DNA from 2 places in the Solibacillus sp. genome. Region 1 is predicted to be linked to the other one. Evidence: riboswitches for the same ligand, from Rfam matches in the RefSeq annotation. Region 1 holds a riboswitch; the other holds the start of a gene.
The links. A riboswitch is a leader RNA that binds a small molecule or an ion and turns the genes downstream of it on or off. The one in region 1 is predicted to bind glycine.
Positions count from the first base shown of each region.

Region 2: linked by a shared signal. The riboswitch ahead of ABS917_RS07225 (amino acid permease) and the one ahead of gcvT (glycine cleavage system aminomethyltransferase GcvT) in region 1 are both predicted to bind glycine.

Region 1 covers NZ_JBELZM010000002.1:279,304-282,729, reverse strand. The annotation lists gene gcvPA (aminomethyl-transferring glycine dehydrogenase subunit GcvPA) at 1-539, opposite strand, end outside; gene gcvT (glycine cleavage system aminomethyltransferase GcvT) at 666-1,769, opposite strand; glycine riboswitch at 1,933-2,041, opposite strand; glycine riboswitch at 2,045-2,137, opposite strand; gene ABS917_RS03545 (shikimate kinase) at 2,264-2,776, opposite strand; gene comGF (competence type IV pilus minor pilin ComGF) at 3,086-3,426, opposite strand, start outside.
Region 2 covers NZ_JBELZM010000005.1:105,541-108,966, reverse strand. The annotation lists gene ABS917_RS07230 (MFS transporter) at 1-7, shown strand, start outside; gene ABS917_RS07225 (amino acid permease) at 220-1,557, opposite strand; glycine riboswitch at 1,817-1,896, opposite strand; gene ABS917_RS07220 (dehydrogenase) at 2,218-2,733, opposite strand; gene aspA (aspartate ammonia-lyase) at 2,968-3,426, shown strand, end outside.

The DNA of each region.
Region 1 (3,426 bases):
GATTGTCCTGTTGCATACATTTTCACAACATCTTGATACTCCGGATGTACAGTCCCTGAAACAAGTAATTTACCACGACGTGTATGACCTGCAGCAAGCATACCCGCTTCTGCCAATGCCGTACCGCCATCATACATAGAAGAGTTTGCAATATCCATGCCTGTCAATTCTGCGATCATCGTCTGGAATTCAAAAATCGCTTGAAGTTCACCTTGAGAAATTTCCGGCTGATATGGTGTGTACGCAGTATAGAATTCCGAACGTGAAATAACGTGATCGACAATTACCGGTTTATAGTGATTGTAGACACCAGCACCTAAAAACGAAACATTGCTTGCTGTATCTTTATTTTTTGAAGCGAGTTGTGCCAGTTCCTTCATTAAAGCAGCTTCTGACTTTGCAGGTTTAATATTGTAGCTTCCTTGGAAGCGAACTTTCTCAGGAATATCCTCGAAAAGCTCATCAATTGTCGCAACCCCGATACGGTCTAACATTTCTTGTTTATCTTGTTCCGTCATTGGTAAATAACGATGTTTCATTGTTAACCCTCTTTTCAAAAGTTTAATCCCGCATTAACGGGTAGTAATTTATCTTCCTCGAAAGGCAGCAGATTGGTTCAACTATCAATCTAGGGGGATGAAGACCCCACTGATTGAAGTTTCACTTTATTTTGCACGTTTGTAAAATGGAGTTTCTACAACAACTGCTTTTGCTCTATTTTTTCGTACTTCAATTTCTAATTCAGTTCCAACTTCTGTGAAATTTGCGTCGATTAAAGCTAGACCGATATTGCGCTTTGTCATTGGTGACTGAGTTCCGGTAGTTACAAAGCCAATCTCTTCGCCATCTTTAAATACTTTATAGCCATGACGAGGAATACCTTTATCAATCATCTCGATACCTATAGATTTACGTGTTAGGCCATTTTCTTTTTGGTCAATTAATGCTCGCTGACCGATAAATTGCGGATCTTTCGCCAACTTCACTGCAAAGCCAATGCCCGCTTCCAGTGGTGAAATATCTTTTGAAATCTCTTGGCCATATAATGGTAGGCAAGCTTCAAAGCGAAGTGTATCACGTGCTCCTAAACCTGCAGCTACTACACCTTTGTCTTTTCCTGCTTCCAAAATTTTGTTCCAAAGATCAACAATTGCTGCTGGTGCACCGTAAATTTCAAATCCGTCTTCCCCTGTATAGCCAGAGCGAGAAACAAGTACCGAATGACCGCCTACATCTACATTGTCCTGGAATTTAAAGTATTTAATTGCTGTTAAGTCTGTTGCTGTTAATGTTTGAAGAACTTCCTGAGATAATGGTCCTTGCAAAGCGATTTGAGCATAGTCATCTGACATATTTGTCACTTTGACATCCTCTTCGACATGCTGCTGTAACCATTCAAAGTCCTTTTCAATGTTCGCTGCATTAACACATAGTAAATAACGGCTATCTTCCAAACGGTATGTCAGTAAATCATCGACAACACCGCCATCTTCATAGCATAGTGCACTGTATTGAGCCCCGCCAACTGTAATTTTAGAAATATCGTTGGAAAGCATCTTTTGTAGATAGACAAGTGCATCCGGACCTTCTACGATAATCTCCCCCATGTGGGATACATCAAAAAGTCCTGCACGGTTACGTACCGCATCATGCTCCTCTTTGATCGAAGAAAATTGTACCGGTAATTCCCAGCCGCCAAAATCAACAGTTTTCCCACCATACTTTGCATATTCATCAAATAGTGGAGTGCGCTTTAATTCATTTGTCATGTTCATTTCCTCCTTAAGTTATGTATAATCGTTTTGCTTTGCAAAGGGGGAAACAACATTACACCTATCAAAGTGTAAATCTATCTTTTTATTAGAATCATCAGAATATTAAAAGCCGATTTCTCCACAAAAAAAAGACAGACGAATCCCCTTTACCGAGATTCTCTGTCCTTGCACCTGAAAGTTACACCCAAATTTGATCTACTATCACAATTTAGGCTTTCCCCGTTGGTGGCTGTTTGCAACATTAGCTATAACAGCACTCTCCAGAGTTGCGTCCAATACGAGTCTTTTTGCCTGAGAGATTCATAGCATGGCTATTTGCTCCTTCGGCGACGTGACATCACGTTCTCTCCCCGTACCATCATCCGCGTTAGATTATTCACTTCATGTTATTGCTGTTCTTAGCAATATCCTAACATTGAATATAATGCAAACGCAATCTTTTTTTAATTTTATTCAAAATACGAACATTAACGAAAAATATTTAGAAATCATTCGCCTTTAAGGCGTTTTACCTGAAACCCGATATACTCAACAATCTGTCTTAATGTTCTCCCGGCTGTCAGTACTTGTATATGCCCAGCTAGTCGATAACTCTTTCTGCGTTGGTGATACAGGTTTTCCAAATCTTGCTCCGTTGATGTTTGAACAATGGGACGGTTTTTATCATTCCGAATACGCATATAAATATCTTCAAATTTTGCATCAAGAAAAAATACAAGCCCTGTCCGGCGCATAATTTTCCTGTTTTCTTCATTCACGGCTACCCCACCGCCTGTAGCGATAATGCATGCTTCATCACGAAAATTCTTTAAAAATTCCGTCTCGATTTTTCGGAAGTGTGCTTCGCCGTATTTCTCGAAAATTTCAGGAATTGTCATACCCTGCTGTCGTACAATTTCATGATCCATATCGTAATACGGCATTTTCAAGAAAAAACTTAAACGTCTTCCAATCGCACTTTTTCCGCACCCCATAAATCCTACTAAATAAATTTTTCGCATGCTGTTCACCTTCTTCTATTACGGACTACTTAATTAATTACGCCTCTACCTATTCTTTCGTTTCTATTTTGCGTCATAAATAGAAATATTTTTAGGTCAAACCAAATCGCATAATGCGACATTTTTTCGACTTTGCAAAAAGAAGTCGAACTTTAAGGTAAATTTAGCATATTTATCGTAGCACGAACGTAAATAGATTCCAATGAATTATATACTTTTATTTGCGCAAAATATGCATTTGTATAGAAAACAGCAGCTCCGGAAACTATGAACAATAAAAATACTGCCAGCAAAAATAATGCACCTTTCTCATTTTGCAGGCAATGGTAATACGATGTCTCTTTCTCGCTTTGTTCCATTTTTCATCTCTACTCTCATATTCACTTCATTTTCATCAACTGCCAGCTCCCATTTCTCAACAAAAGGCAGCATAATTTCATTCCCCCCTTTATTCGACCTTTTACGCAAATGCTGTTCTGATTTATCAAACACAAACAACCGCTCCTCCGGGTCATTTAATATTTCCAGTTGCAGCATATTCGAACTCAGCACCCTACCAGATGCAGAATTCATATTGTATTGATGTAGATCATAAACGAACAATTCCCAGTTCACCTCATCTTTCATCCTTTCAAGCTGTTGAAGATCCC
Region 2 (3,426 bases), on a different contig from region 1:
AACTTGATAACCTACGAAACCATTTGCTACTGCTGTAAAAAACCTTTTTTATTAATAGAAGGAACAGTAAAATACCGGAACTACAAACGGAATATGAGCGGCAAATTTTCCTGTGATTCCTGTGACAATAAAATCTTCTCAGAAGCAAGAAGCCAATTTTTGCGAAAAATAAACTAATAGAAAAGACCGGGCTTCCTCGATGGAAACCCGGTTTTACATTTATTTCTTTCGAACCTTATAAAGAACAAACAGCAGTAAAAACCATAACGGTGTTAACAGCAGCGAAGTTCTCGTAGACTCGGAAATAGCCATAATGATTAGTAAAAACAGGAAGAATGCTAATATTAAATAGTTAACGAATGGTGTTAAAGGTGCTTTGAAAATTGAAGATTTATGTAATTCTGGATGACGCTTTTTGTAAATGATATGCGAAATCAGAATAATGCTCCAAACCCAAATAAAACAAATCGCACTAATTGTTGTCACGATACTGAATGCATCGTCCGGCATGAAATAGCTAAGCAATGCACCAATCGATACTACAACCGCAGAAAATAACAGACCATTTTGCGGCACCGCATTTTTGTTTAACTTACCGTAAGCTTTCGGTGCTTGTTTATTACTACTTAAACTGAACAGCATACGGCTCGTTGAGAACATTCCGCTATTTCCTGCAGAAGCAGCTGATGTCAGCACAACAAAGTTAATCAAACCTGCTGCAATTGGAATTCCTACCAATGCGAAAACCTGAACGAATGGCGAGCTTGCTGCACTTAATGTATCCCAAGGGTTGATTGTTAAAATTACAAATAATGCCCCTACATAAAACAGCAGAATACGAACGGGAATTTTATTAATAGCAGATGGGATATTCTTTTGCGGGTTTGCCGTTTCAGCAGCAGCAACCCCTACTAATTCAACCCCAACGAATGCAAAGACAACCATTTGGAATGCCATTAAAAATCCAAATGTACCATTCGGGAACAATCCGCCATGCTCCCATAAATTCGAGACAGCAACCTTGCCTGTATCAGTCTCAAAACCAATGATCAACAATACAATGCCTATCGCAATCAACGCAACAATTGTGATGATTTTAATTAACGCAAACCAAAACTCCAGCTCTCCGAAAAGTTTGACCGTCAATAAATTCAGAATAAGTAAGACTACTAAACATGCGATAGCCGGTACCCATTGCGGGATGTCGAACCAGTACTGCGTGTACATACCGACAGCGATAATATCCGCCATTGCCGTCATAATCCAGCAGAACCAGTATGTCCAGCCGGTAATATAGCCTGCCCAATCCCCTAGGTATTCAGTGGCGAACTCGGTAAATGATGCATAGCCGCCTTTTGATAAAAGCAATTCGCCAAGTGCACGCATTACGAAAAATAGTGCGATTCCAACGATTAAGTATGCAAAGATAATAGAAGGTCCTGCAAGTGAGATCGCTTTACCTGACCCTAAAAACAACCCCGTTCCGATTGTTCCTCCAATCGCTATTAACTGAACGTGGCGATTTTTCAGGTCGCGCTTTAATTCTTGTTGTTCCAAAACGATTCCTCCAAAGGATAAGTATTTTGTCTGTTTACACAGCGCAAAATAATAAGTACTTCACCGCGGTCCATCAAGTAATTTTTTCTGGAAAATTAAAACAGGGACTGATTATGCGCCAGTCCCTGTTTGTAAGAATAATCGATCTCGCCTCTGCGAAATCGCGTCCAGATTTCAAAAAATCTGTGACATCTATCGAGGGCTTTTCATGAAACAAAGGGTATTTTTCTCACACCTAATGTTAAAGAGAAGCATCTCTCATTACTCTTCTGTCCTTTTGCCTGAGATTATGAACCCTTCGGCGACGCGAATTATCGCGCTCTCTCCAGAAACTGCTCCCGCCAGTAGTTTTATCCACGGCGATCAACGCTTGATATGTATGCAATTAGTTGCCTATAGTTCCCTGGCATCTTCCAGTTTTCTATAGTTCGCGTTCAATACTATTATTGTACGATAATTCATATTACCAATTTTTTGCCCGTCTTACAATGGATAAACGTAGCCTGTTATTATGTAAATAGCAATTTAACCTTATTCCCAACATAATGTTTTCTATTTGCAGAAAATTTATGACCAAAAAAATATTACACCGAAAATTCGATATTTTCAGTGTAATATTCATATAGAGGAATTGGTAGCCCCTCGTATTACTGTATTCGTTTAATGCAGTTTTTCCTGAACCGTCGAATCTTCTTCATATGTTGTCCGATTGATATCAATCAGCTTACCTTTTGTTGTGTCTGTCTTTTTCATTTTGACAACATAAGTATTGTCTAAAGCTATTTCTGTGCAGGCGATGTCTTTCTCGCTTCGAATATTTTCCGGATAGTTTAAGGTAATGACTAAAGTATCCCCATCTTTTTCGATTTCTTCAATTTCTCTTCCACAGCCATCTGAATATCCTGTGACAAACAGTACTTCCTCTTTTTCAAAATCGACAGGTGGAACCGATTCAAAACCAAAAATCTCTGCCCAAGTAGTATAAAGCTTTTCATCCTGCACGATTGAAATACTCGTACCAACCTCAGGAGGTATCGAATCCAAATGAAACAGTAATTCATATTCTACTTTATTCTCATTATTTTCTTCCTGCACGGGTTCAGTTGAATCGGATGATGTTTCGTTTTCTTTCATATTACATGCTGCAAGGACCAAGATCATCCCCACGACCAACATGTAACTTAGCCACCTCTTCAATATCAACCACCTCATTCCTTTCCTTATTAGTCGTTTAAAAAATCAAAAAGTTACAAAATAGCCCTCATTATATTTGTTAATATTGGTTAATTTAAACTTACTTGAGAAAATCAAATAAACTAATAATTCAGCAAGTAAGCTTTTATCATTATATGGCGTATAATGTAGTTGTTTATCCAACTATTACACCATTCTCTTGGAGGGTTTGTACAGATGAGTACACGTATTGAAAAAGACTTTTTAGGCACATTAGAAATTCCAAAGGACGTTTATTACGGCGTTCAAACAACTCGTGCATTAGAAAATTTCCCGATTACTAAAATGACAATGCACCCTGAATTAATTCGTGCATTTGCCATCGTAAAGAAAAGTTCGGCACTTGCAAATGCCGATATCGGCAAATTGGATCCAGTAATTGCTAATGCAATTGCACAAGCATCAGATGACATTATTTCAGGACTATTACATGACCAGTTCGTTGTAGATCCAATTCAGGGCGGAGCAGGCACTTCAATGAACATGAATGCCAATGAAGTAATTGCAAACCGTGCACTGGAAATTTTAGGGGAAGAAAAAGGTACTTATTCAATCATTAGTCCTAACAGCCATGTCAATATGGCGCAGTCAACAAATGATGCATTCCCATCGGCTATTCATATTGCAACAGTTTCT